Regions from separate parts of the Endozoicomonas sp. ALC020 genome, predicted to be linked through region 1. Evidence: predicted binding sites of a transcription regulator. Region 1 holds the regulator's gene; each other region holds the start of a gene.

Region 1 (4,119 bases):
TGCCGGATTATTGCTGGCCTCGGCTTACCCTTTTGCCAAAAGACACACTCATCTGCCTCAGGTGGTTTTGGGGGCTGCTTTTGGCTGGTCGATACCCATGGCTTTTGCGGCTCAGAGTGGCTCGTTGGGAAACATCGTCTGGCTGATGTTTCTGGCCAATCTCTTCTGGACAGTGGCTTACGATACTCAATACGCCATGGTGGATCGTGACGATGATCTGAAAGTAGGTATCAAGTCCACAGCCATTCTATTTGGCGAGATGGATAACCTGATTGTTGGTTGCCTGCAGGTACTTACCTTGATGACACTGGCCATGGCAGGCCATCAACTGGAGTTAGGTGCTCTCTATTATCTCTCATTGTTGGCTGTCGCAGCCCTTTTCGTTTACCAGCAATGGTTAACCCGTCGTCGTGAGCGTGAAGCCTGCTTCAAGGCGTTTCTTAGTAACCACTGGGCCGGAGCCATTGTATTTGCAGGTTTCGTGTTGAGTTATCTTTGATCTTCAATCCGGCTTAGAGCCCGGTAAGTATTGCTACTTATGGTGGCTGTGGGGATAAATGGCGAAAAGCCTTACCCTGTAAACCCTGAGGGATCTTTTTATTTTTAAGCTGCAATATCAGCCTTTAGTGTGTCATCTGCCTGTAACATTTCAAAGGTGTAATGTCCGGTGTATAGTGCGGTTGATCAAAGTAGTGAGAAACAGCCTGAGCGATAGGAAAGGTGCTGTCCTGAGACACTACCATCCTGATATAGCCCTAATGAGCTTCAGCTGATAGATGCCAGAACGTCACCGCCGAAATCGAATCGACAGATAACAGGTAGAGATTAATGCCAGGAAAGACCATTCTGATCGTAGATGACGAAGCACCGATTCGCGAAATGGTGACCGTTGCTCTGGAAATGGCAGGGTATGACTGTCTTGAGGCAGCAGATGCCAGAGAAGCGCACTCTCTGATTGTGGATAACAAACCCGATCTGATCTTGCTGGACTGGATGTTACCAGATGTCTCTGGAATTGAACTGGCCCGTCGTCTGAAGCGCAATGAGCTGACCTCTGAAATACCCATTGTTATGTTGACGGCCAAAGGTGAAGAAGACCACAAAATCCAGGGACTTGAAACCGGTGCCGATGACTACATCACCAAGCCTTTTTCTCCCCGCGAGCTGGCTGCTCGTTTAAAAGCGGTTCTCCGTCGTACAGGCGGATTTGATAACCAGTCTCCCATTGTCATCAAGGGATTGGAGCTGGACCCTGTCAGCCACAGAGTCTCTATTGATGGCTCACCTGCTGAAATAGGACCTACCGAGTACCGTTTGCTGCAGTTTTTCCTGACGCACCAGGAGCGTGCCTATACCCGTGGGCAGTTACTGGATCAGGTCTGGGGTGGCAACGTTTATGTGGAAGAGCGAACCGTTGATGTACACATTCGACGCTTGCGTAAGGCCTTAGGTGATAACTACGAAGCCTTTGTGCAAACGGTTCGTGGTACTGGATATCGTTTCTCAACGAGGGTGTAAACCTTTTATGCTCAGTGCTCAGCAGTTATCTGGCCGGGAGTAATATGACAACAATTTCAAAAACCCATTTGCTGAGCCGCATGATCGCCTACGTGATTGTCGGGTTTTCCCTGGGCTGGTTGTTTGGAGAGCCTTTTTTAGGACTCTGTGTGGTCATGGGAGGTTATTTTGTCTGGAGCTTCCGTCAGCTTTTCAAGCTGCTGGACTGGCTGAATGACCCCAAGGCCAGGAGCAAAGAGCCTCCTGAGAGTAAAGGGTTCTGGGGGCAAATTTTTGATGGTATCTATCGATTGCAAAAACAGCACAGTCGTTCCCGGCAAAAGCTGGCCGGAGTGATTGAACGTGTTCAGGAATCAACTGCTGCGCTGAACGACGGTGTTGTAATGATAGATAATCAGAGCAACCTGGAATGGTGGAATCCCGCCGCTGGAACTTTGATAGGGCTTAAGACGCCTGACGATCAGGGGCAGTTGATTACCAATCTGCTACGTGATCCAAGGTTTGTCGACTACTTTGAGCAGGGTGGTTATCAAAAAGCTCTTGAGATCCCCTCGCCAATCAACCCTGATCATCAACTGCAATTTAATATAACGGTTTATGGCAAAGGCAATCGTCTCATGACCGTTAGAGATGTCACGCGCTTGAATCAGCTGGAAGTCATGAGAAAAGACTTTGTTGCCAATGTCTCCCATGAACTGAGAACACCACTGACGGTTGTGTCTGGATACATCGAAACCATGCTGGACAGTCTGGGCCCGGATTCAGGTCTGCCCCCTGTTTGGGAAAAAGCACTGAACAGGATGCAGGAGCAGTCGCTGAGAATGCAGAATCTGGTGGCAGACCTGCTGTTGCTGTCCAAACTGGAGTCGGCTGAAGCTCAGGCAGACGAGAATGGGGTTCATGTTAAAACCCTGCTCAGCAGTATCGTTGAAGACGGATGTGCACTCAGTGGTGAAAGCCAGCATCAGATTTCTCTGGATTGTCCTGAAGATGTCTTTTTGGCAGGCAGCAGTAATGAGTTGCGCAGTGCCTTCTCGAATCTGGTCTTTAATGCCGTGCGCTATACACCCGAGGGTGGGAAAATACTTGTGCGCTGGTGGCAGGACGGGGAAGGCGGACATATGATGGTAGAAGACAATGGTGTCGGTATTGATCCAATGCATATTCCGAGGTTGACTGAGCGCTTTTACCGGATTGATAAAAGTCGTAGCCAGAATACCGGGGGAACGGGGCTTGGCCTGGCTATCGTCAAGCACGTCATGCTGAGACACGGAGGCAAACTCACGATCAGCAGTCACCCAGGAAAAGGCAGCCGCTTTATTTGCCACTTTCCGGAAAAATGCCTTGAGTTGGAACACTCATGAAAGCAGAAAAGGGCCGGTGGCACCTTTTCTGCTTTTAGGACTACCATCAAAAAATGAATAATCTTTTCATGGTTTCATCATTCGCGAACAGTCTGTTGTACTACAGACTGATCCTGACTATCTTTACTCTGAAACGCTAATCCCCGGGAGCTGGCAGGGTGGTGGATTTTAACCATCCTGCAAAGACCGGGCTTGCGTATTTGTATTTTCTTTACTAGTTTGTATCTGTCTCTTGAACACCTGCTGTGGGGTGCACTGCGGGCTGTTGGTCAGAGTGTTGATGAGAGTGGTCCCACCTGAGCACTCTGTAATGGGATCCCCAACTGATTACTTCGAGTCAGAGGGGGAGGTTTTTCAAAGAATGATACTTTGATCCATTGGTGTCTCTATTCAAGAAGTTGCAGACCGGGCATGAACCCGAAATACTGACGAAGGTAGACTTACTCTTCGCCAACGACGCATTCCAGACGTTTTTTGCCGGTGCGGTCCAGGTAGCTTTGGAAGTCACGCGGCAAGCGCCCTGTGGTAGAGCCATCCCATTGGACAGTGTCGCCGGCTTCTGTCTGGTACTCAAAAGTAAACCTTTGGACATTACGACGACGTTTTTGAGTCGCTATTTCCAGATGGTCCAAGTCTTCCATTGAAATGCCGCGTTCGGCCATGATCTGCTTAACGGCTTCAATGTTTTCGAGTTTGGCTTGACGCTCTTCGTCAATCTTATTGCGGGCTTCAACTTTCTCCTGCATTACGTCCTGCATTCTGGAGATGATACGCTCAAGATCTTCGACATGAACATCTTTAAACAAAGAGCGGATACGAGTTTTACTGCTCAGGCGGTGATGAATTTCTTCAAAAACGTTCATTCAGGAACTCCCAATTCAGACTAATTCGACCGGGTATTAATGGTTATCAATGACGGAGGTAACTATTTATACAGGAAGCTTTAAATTGATGGAAGCATTTAATGTGCTTTTATGGACTATTTAAATAGATTTAATAACGCTTTATGTGATGGTAGGAATAATTTTGTGCAATACATAAACGGTTATGAGTCATCAAGACATGCAAATGAATTGAATTGCTTTGAGTGGGTATTGCTTGTTTTTAAAAAACAGCCATTCAGCCGTGCATCTGACTCTTTGAAAATATCGTTAATAGGCATCAAGCTTCTGGTTATCACCGTAGTCAGTATTTTTTGCATTGAACGGAAGGGCTGGTTCTTTCTGTCGTGGCAGCG
Region 2 (4,119 bases), 460 kb from region 1:
AAAAAGATGAACTGGCTGCCCGGGGTCGAATTCGACACCCTGATCACTGCGGATGATGTAACAAACGGCAGACCAGCACCGGACATGATTGAGCTGGCCATGGAGAAAACCGGTATTCACGACAGTTCACAGGTACTTAAAGCCGGAGATTCAGCCATTGACATCGAGGAAGGAAAAAACGCCCACTGCGGTATCACGGTTGGCGTGACTACAGGCGCCCAGACCCGGGAGCAACTGGCAACAGCCGCTCCAACGCTGGTGCTCGACAGCCTGGCCGATATCCTTAAGCACATTTGAACACAGGGAGACACCTTTGAAATACGATTTAATGGTTGTCGGTGCAGGTATTCTTGGCACTTTTCACGCCTTCGCTGCTGCGAAGCGGGGGTATAAGGTACTGCTGGTTGAAAAAGACAGTCAACCGGTACAGGCCACCGTCAGAAACTTTGGCATGGTTGTTCCATCCGGCATGACAGCAGACCTGCTGCCGACCGCCCTGGACTCTCTGAGCATTTATCAGACCCTGCAAGATCAGTTTGATATTTCAGCCCGAAGAAATGGCAGCTGGTATATAGCCTCCGATGACCAGGAGTTGGCCATGTTGCAAGAGCTACACCAACGAAATCAGCAAACGGGCTACCCTTCATCACTGCTAAGTATTGACGAGGTTATACGTGCCAATCCTGCCGTCAAGAAAAGTTATGCAAAAGGTGCCTTGTACTTCCCGGAGGAATTCAGTGTTAACCCCCTGCAACTGATTTACCGCATCATTGAGTTTATTCAGCAGGAATACACCGTTGAATACCGACCCAACACCCAAATCATCAGCATGGAAACCGGGCAGGATGAAGTCATCAGTATGGATTCAGCTGGTGAGCAATACCGGGCTTCAAAAGCGATAGTCTGTAACGGGCATGATTTCAAAACCCTGTTTCCATCACGCTTTCTCAACAGTGATATTGAGCTGGTCAAGCTCCAAATGATGCGTACCAAACCACTGAAGAGCGTCAGTCTCAATGGCAATTTGCTTTCGGGCAGGACTATCAGACGCTATGAGAGCTTTCGCAACTTGCCTTCCTGGAGTGCCGGAGAAAAAGACTCAGAGCTGGATAAGTACGGGATACATATTCTGTTCAAACAGGAGCTTGACGGGTCCATCATCATTGGCGACTCACACGAGTACGCCGATGCCCGCGAGGCAGAGAAACTCTCCTTCACAATGAATCAATCCATCAATGAACGGATGCTGACAGAAGCCAGAAACATTGTTGAGCTTCCTTGCTGGGATATCGCGGAATATTGGGCAGGTTATTATTGCCAGAGTAAAACCGATCACTACTACCAGGATCATATAGACGACAAAATTCATTTTCTCACGGCCATCGGTGGCAAGGGCATGACCCTGGCTCCCGGCATTGCAGAAAAGAATATTGAAAACATCCTTTGACATCCTCCCTGTCGTAAAGAGGGTGTCGCACAACTCCAAAAACTCGTTCCCGTGCTGGTCCGTGGGAACCAGAGTTTTGCGACACCCTATTAAAGTACGGGGTTTTACGCTCATTCGATAAATCTTTCAGCAAACCCATCATTTCTTTGCGATATTGACGGTTCTCCCTGGCATCAATGACCAAATTGACCAGCCCAAAACCACGGGCAAAGCCCCGGCAAAAGCATCTGTGCTTTAGCAATTCATTTTGATTCCCCTATGTTATTTGCCTACAGTGGTAGGGCAATGGAGGTGATTTATGGAAAACTTGTATGACACTGATTTCTACACATGGTCTTATCGACAAGCCGAGCTTATCAGGCAAGGCCGTTTCGATGAACTTGATATGGACAACCTGGTCGAGGAAGTTGAGGACATGGGTAGAGCCCGTTATCGTTCAGTACAGAGCCGTTTGTCTCAATTACTCATGCACTCGCTTAAATGGCAGATGCAGCGTAAAAAAAATGATTTGCATGAGATGGATCAATGGTTCCGAAGCTGGTCAACCAGTATCAGTAAACAACGTATTGCCATTGAGCATGAGCTTGAAGAAAATCCCGCTCTCAATAGTAAACTGGACGAGATTTTGCCAAAAGCCTATCAGTACGCCCGAAAGCTTGCTGCCAACGAGATGCAGTGCAGACCCGACGCTTTCCCGTCTGAGTGCCCATGGACCTATGACGAAATCATGGAAGATGGCTGGCTGCCGGAGGCTGATGATGACTGATTTATACAAAACCGACTACACCGCCTGGCTAAGCCAGCAACGGGAGCTGCTGGCTCAGCGACAATTTCACAAACTCGACATTGACAATCTGTTGGAGGCGATGGAGTACGAAATGGGCAGTACCAGAGATACTCTTGAGTCTCATTTATCGGTATTGGTTTTACATCTTCTCAAATACGATTATCAGAAACGGATTCTGAAAGATTTGTGGGTAGAGGATAAGGTTGTCCAGACGTGGATGCCAAGTATCTACAATTCCAGAGCAGCGATTGAAAAGCAAATTTCAAAACACCCTCATTTACAGCCCATGATCGTGGAGTTATTGGCGGGTGCATATTCCGATGCTTGTCGGCAAGCGGTTAAGCAGATGAACAATTACGCTCGCAGTGAAAGCCAGAAGCTGAGCAAAAAAAGCTTTCCCGGCCAATGCCCATGGACCTTTGAACAGATCACAGATGACGACTGGCTGCCCGGCGACTAAAACAGCGCAGCAGCCCCAATCCCCGCCACCGTAATAATGGTGCCAAAGACCCCGCCCTGGTTCTGGGCACTCTGCCGAACCGCCGCCTGATTGCACAGCCTCCGACGACCAGGAGTTGGCCATGTTGCAGGAAACTGTCACAGAGTCGAAAAAGATCTGTAATATTTTAGTCATTTCTCTCTCGTAGAATCGCGATATCCCTTCTGGTCTTAGCCAGAACAAAATGATTATCCGACTGGAGAGAGCTCCATGAAAAAACACCTGACAGCCCTGACCCTGGCAACAACTTCAATTTTCAGCGCTTCATCTTTCGCTGCATCTCCTGTGGAATTGACGGTTTATACTGCTTTTGAGACCGACATTCTGAATCGCTACAAGAAAGCCTTTGAGCAGGATAATCCCGATATCAGCATCAAATGGGTACGGGACTCTACCGGTATCATGACCGCTAAACTGCTGGCAGAAAAAGATAACAGCAGGGCAGACGTCGTATGGGGTCTGGCCGGTTCCAGCATGGCACTGCTGAAGGACGAAGGCGTACTGGGCACCTACAAGCCCAGAGGTCTGGATCAAATCAAGACTCAGCTGGTTGATCCTGATGCCGCTAAAGCCTGGTTTGGCAACCAGGCCTATTTCAATGTCATTTGCTACAACGAAGCGGTAGCCGCAGCCAAAAAACTGCCCAAGCCTCAATCCTGGCAAGACCTGCTTGATCCGGTCTATCAGGGCCAGATTGCCATGCCTAACCCGGCCTCTTCCGGCACTGGCTATATGCAGGTTTCCGCCTGGCTGCAGAGCATGGGTGAAGACAAAGGCTGGGCCTATATGGATAAGCTGAACAACAACATGTCCCAATACACTCACTCAGGTTCCAAGCCCTGTGTTCAGGCTGCCATGGGTGAAGTGGCTATTGGTATTTCCATGGCAGTTCGTGGAGCTCAACTGAAAAGCCAGGGCGCGCCACTGGATCTGATTCTGCCAAAAGGTGGCATTGGCTGGGATGTGGAGTCAGTGGGTCTGGTTGCAGGTACCGACAAGGCTGCAGCTGCAAAAAAACTGATCGACTGGTCTCTCAGCCAGGAAGCGAATGAGCATTATGTAGAGGCTTACCCCGTTGTCGGTCACAAAGACGTCCGTAAAGAAGTACCTAACTATCCAGATGTAGAAAGCGCCATGGTGGATCTGGACTTTGGTGAAATGGCCAGTGAGCGTGAGACTGTACTTGCTGAGTGGTCCAAGCGTTTCGATCATATGTCCGAACCCAAGTCGTGATATCACACTAGTTACACAGAAAGTGCCGTTTATTCCCCAACGGGAATAAACGGCTTTTCAGGTTTGGAGCTTTAGGAAGTTAACGCTATGAAACCCTTTCTCACCATCGAAAACCTGGGGAAACGCTTCGGCGATTTCACCGCTCTCAAAGAG
Region 3 (4,119 bases), 2.1 Mb from region 1:
CTTGGCAGCAGCACTCGGGTAATGACTTCATAGGGCGTAGCGCCAACACCGTATGCTGCTTCTCTGACCACATTGGGAATGGTTTTCAGGGCGTCACGAGTTAAAGCCGTAATAATGGGCAAAATCATGAACGACAGAATGATGCCCGCCGTTAGTAGACCTATACCGATGGGGGGACCGTCAAACCAGTGGCCAATCAGAGGCAGGCCAACCAGGTTTTCCAGTGCCCAGAATTGGAAGCCTTCTGAGAACCAGGGTGCGAAGACAAAAAGACCCCATATACCGTAAATAATACTGGGTACAGCGGCCAGCAGCTCAATGGCCATGCTCACGGGGCGACTGATCCAGTCGGGGGCCAGCTCGGCCAGGAAGATCGCTGTGCCCAGACCGACAGGAATGGCAATAATAATGGCGATAAGCGAAGAAACCAGGGTGCCATAAATAGCAGAAGCGGCACCAAACTCACTGTTTACCGGGTCCCAGACATTACGAAATACAAAGCCGGGGCCAAACTCGGAGAGAGCCAGCCAACCGCCGTCGATCAGGGAAAGGATAATCCCGATCAACACCAGAAAAATCAGAATGGCGCTGGTGAAGCTCAGTCTGTAGAAGATTGAGTCACCCTTTATAGCGCTGGGCATCGCAGTTAAAAGCATAAGCTACAACAAGACAGCTGACCAGCGCTATGCTGATCAGCTGTCGTTCGTTTCCTGTTTAAGAAAGGCTAGAATAACCGGTTACTTGATAATGGTTTGTCCGTTGCTAGTCAAGTCTTCTTTCCAGACATTCTCTACCATGTTAACTACGCTTTCCGGCATTGGGATGTAGTCCAGACCTTCTGCAAGTTCGCCGCCTTTCTCGTAGCTCCACTCGAAGAAGTCGATGATTTGCTCAGCTTTCTCGGCGTCAGCCTGATCTTTATGCATCAGGATGAAGGTCGCTGCTGTCATAGGCCAGGAGTCAGCACCAGGCTGGTTGTTCAGCAGCAATTCGAAGCCCGGAGCATTCTCCCAGTCGGCATTGGCAGCGGCAGCCTGGAAGGTTTCCATGCTTGGCTTCAGGAACTTGCCATCAGCACTGGCCAGCTGGGTGTAGGTCAGGTCGTTTTGTTTTGCAAAGGCATATTCTACATAACCGATAGCACCACGGGTACGGCCCACGAAGTTGGCGACACCAGCGTTACCGTTACCACCGATAGTGGTAGCTGCTTTTGGCCAGGTGATGTCGGTGTTTCTGCCGATATTCTCACTCCACTCCGAGCTGATCTGGCTCAGGTAATCGGTGAAGTTGTAGGTGGTACCGGAACCATCGGAACGATGGACGACATAGATAGCCTGGGCAGGAATCTCAAGATCCGGGTTCAGAGCAGTGATGCGCTCGTCATTCCACTTCTTGATTTTACCCAGGTAGATGTCTGCCAGGACTTCACCGGTCAGCTTCAGAGCACCGGACTCAATGCCAGGTACGTTGATCACTGGAACAATAGCGCCCATCACCATTGGGAACTGGATCATCTCTTCTTTATCCAGTCGCTCTTCATTCAGAGGTGCGTCGCTGGCGCCAAAGTCGACGGTCTTGGCAGTGATCTGACGGATACCACCGCCGGAACCGATGGCCTGGTAGTTGATGCGAATACCGGTTTCTTTCTGGTATTCCTCAGCCCATTTGGCATAGATCGGATGTGGGAAACTGGCTCCCGCACCGTTGATAACTTCTGTCTTGGCAGATGCAGAGAAGGACGCTGCAGCCAACATGGAGGACATTACAATAGACTTCAGAAACTTCACTTCTATTCTCCCCGAGAAACTCGCTTGGAGTGTACTTGCGTTTACAAAGAAAAATCTTTTGCCGTGCCTTAATCTGTCAGTGGGTTGTGCAAAATATTTTTCTGTTACCTCAAAATTTGATGGGTGCAAGGATAGGGGGTGAATATTTCAGTAATGTTACAGGTTTGTTTGGATTTTATGAAAATGACAGTTTTTGACTCCAGGGTGTCTGTCCTGTCTTTTTGGCATTCCGGAGAAAAAAGAAAAAAAAGACACCCATAAATTTGCTTCCCCATCCACCTGGTCTACTTTTTCACCCATCACTGATTTTTTACCCAGACAGGTGAGTTCATGGCTCAGGCCCGCAATACTCTGATTGACCCCGGCTCAACGCCTTATTACCACTGCATGGCAAGATGTGTTCGTCAGGCTTACCTCTGTGGAGAGAACCACCTGACTGGCAAGAATTACGAGCATCGCCGCCAATGGGTGGTGGATAAACTTCAGGAACTGGTTTCAGTCTTTGCTATCGAAGTTTGCGCTTACGCTGTCATGTCGAATCATTATCATGTGGTTTTGCACATCAATCAGTCATCTGCCAGGAGCTGGTCACGGAATGAAGTGCTGCATCGTTGGACGACCTTGTTCAGAGGTCCACTTCTGGTGCAAAGGCATCTGGCCGCTGACAAACTGGGCAGCGCTGAATTGGCCCGTATTGATGAATATGCTGAGGAATACCGGCGTCGTTTAGCGGATATCAGCTGGTTTATGCGCTGCCTGAATGAACATCTTGCTCGTGAGGCCAATAAAGAAGACGAGTGTAAAGGACGCTTCTGGGAAGGTCGCTTTAAAAGCCAGGCATTGCTGGACGAAGCAGCGTTACTGACCTGCATGACCTACGTTGACTTGAATCCGATTCGGGCTGGAAAGGCAGAAATACCGGAAGAGTCGAACTACACGTCGATTCAGGAACGGGTGGAGCAGGTTACACATTCTGAGACTAAAAAACAGCCGCTGACCCTGAAACCTTTCTGTTTGCAGGGACAGGAAACGGACGTTGCCCTTCCCTACCTTCTTCACGACTATCTGGAACTGGTTGACTGGAGTGGCCGCATTGTCAGGACAGATAAGAAAGGTTCCATCCCGTCGCATATCCCTCGTATTCTTGAAAGACTGGAAATTGATCCGGATGAGTGGCTGAAAACCATGCAATGGAATAATCGTTTTTATCGGGCAGTTGGCCGTCTGGAGGCGATGAAGGCTTATGCACTTGAAGCCGGACAGAAGTGGCTTCGAGGTTTAAATGTCTGTAGTCGTTTGTATATGATAGGTTAGCGTAGAAGTCAGTTAAGACGTCAAAGACCCTCTCTTTATCTCTCTTCGACTCATGTCGGAATGAATTTGCATTGTCTGAATTATGGCTTGAACAGCCTCTGTTCGTTGGATGGCGATGTGTGGCTCAATGATACGCTACTTGAAGATAGATTTTCTGATCCTTTTTGGGAATACAGTTTTTGAAGGTCTTGTTTTTATTTTTATGGGTGTCTTATTTTTTTAGGGAATACAGTTTTTGAAGGTCTTGTTTTTATTTTTATGGGTGTCTTATTTTTTGTTTTTTTTTTTTTCTGTGGCTGGCCTCAATGGCAACATCCAGACCTGCTTTTTCTATGGGTCTTCATAGCCTATAAATATATGTGCTAAGGAAGCTCACATAAGGCTCACTGATAGCAATGTAGCTTTTTTAACGAATACAGGTGAAAGTATGGCTATAACATGTGTCTTAAAGACACTTTTGTTTTCAATGTTTTTGTTTTTTTATCAGCAGGGGCTTGCAAACGACACCTATCGTCTTGAAAAATTTCGTAACTATCAAATGAAAAACTGGAAACCCCTTTCAAAAGAGCAACAAAACTGCAGAGATCAACCCGACATAAGCCCACTTGAAAATATTCGTATTGGCTTTGTCAGGCTTAACTTAGAATCTGATGACCTATCCGGAGATGAGCGACTGGAAACCTGTGAAACTTACGAAGTTGATGAGCAAGACTTTAATCGTATGACCAACTTTTATTTTAATTATGTGAACACGGGTAATCCTGAATTTCGAAAAAATCGCATTCAAAGAGTATTGAGACTCATACATCGTATATTCGCTATTAATATAAACAGGTTCAATAGTCAAAGCCGCTTAGAGAAAGGGGTGGTCTATACAACGGCAAGAAGCCTTTTTGATCAACTGTTTTTGTCTGTCAACATAAATGGCAGAAGTAATCCCTATTTCAATTATTTTCATTTAGTTCAGGGGGAAAAACAGTGCAATTATGTTGGGGTTAATAACGGTCTGGTCCTGATG

What was found. Region 1 encodes PhoB, which activates phosphate uptake and scavenging genes when phosphate is short. Its sites were predicted from a motif close to TGTCATANNNNTGTCANA; they were not measured.
Region 2: a site for PhoB is predicted at 2,852-2,869, ahead of ACOJUO_RS10930 (putative 2-aminoethylphosphonate ABC transporter substrate-binding protein). Genes of this name have one in related genera too.
Region 3: a site for PhoB is predicted at 1,931-1,948, ahead of pstS (phosphate ABC transporter substrate-binding protein PstS). Genes of this name have one in related genera too.

The regions. Positions count from the first base shown of each region.
Region 1 covers NZ_CP184830.1:2,545,996-2,550,114, forward strand. Annotated here, with positions in the region: gene ubiA (4-hydroxybenzoate octaprenyltransferase) at 1-499, shown strand, start outside; gene phoB (phosphate regulon transcriptional regulator PhoB) at 829-1,518, shown strand; gene phoR (phosphate regulon sensor histidine kinase PhoR) at 1,563-2,882, shown strand; gene ACOJUO_RS09015 (hypothetical protein) at 3,323-3,745, opposite strand.
Region 2 covers NZ_CP184830.1:3,003,927-3,008,045, reverse strand. Annotated here, with positions in the region: gene ACOJUO_RS10950 (phosphonatase-like hydrolase) at 1-297, shown strand, start outside; gene ACOJUO_RS10945 (TIGR03364 family FAD-dependent oxidoreductase) at 314-1,447, shown strand; gene ACOJUO_RS10940 (DUF29 domain-containing protein) at 1,746-2,213, shown strand; gene ACOJUO_RS10935 (DUF29 domain-containing protein) at 2,203-2,694, shown strand; gene ACOJUO_RS10930 (putative 2-aminoethylphosphonate ABC transporter substrate-binding protein) at 2,944-3,966, shown strand; gene ACOJUO_RS10925 (putative 2-aminoethylphosphonate ABC transporter ATP-binding protein) at 4,054-4,119, shown strand, end outside.
Region 3 covers NZ_CP184830.1:491,994-496,112, reverse strand. Annotated here, with positions in the region: gene pstC (phosphate ABC transporter permease subunit PstC) at 1-656, opposite strand, end outside; gene pstS (phosphate ABC transporter substrate-binding protein PstS) at 738-1,787, opposite strand; gene ACOJUO_RS01790 (transposase) at 2,118-3,101, shown strand; gene ACOJUO_RS01785 (RING finger protein) at 3,529-4,119, shown strand, end outside.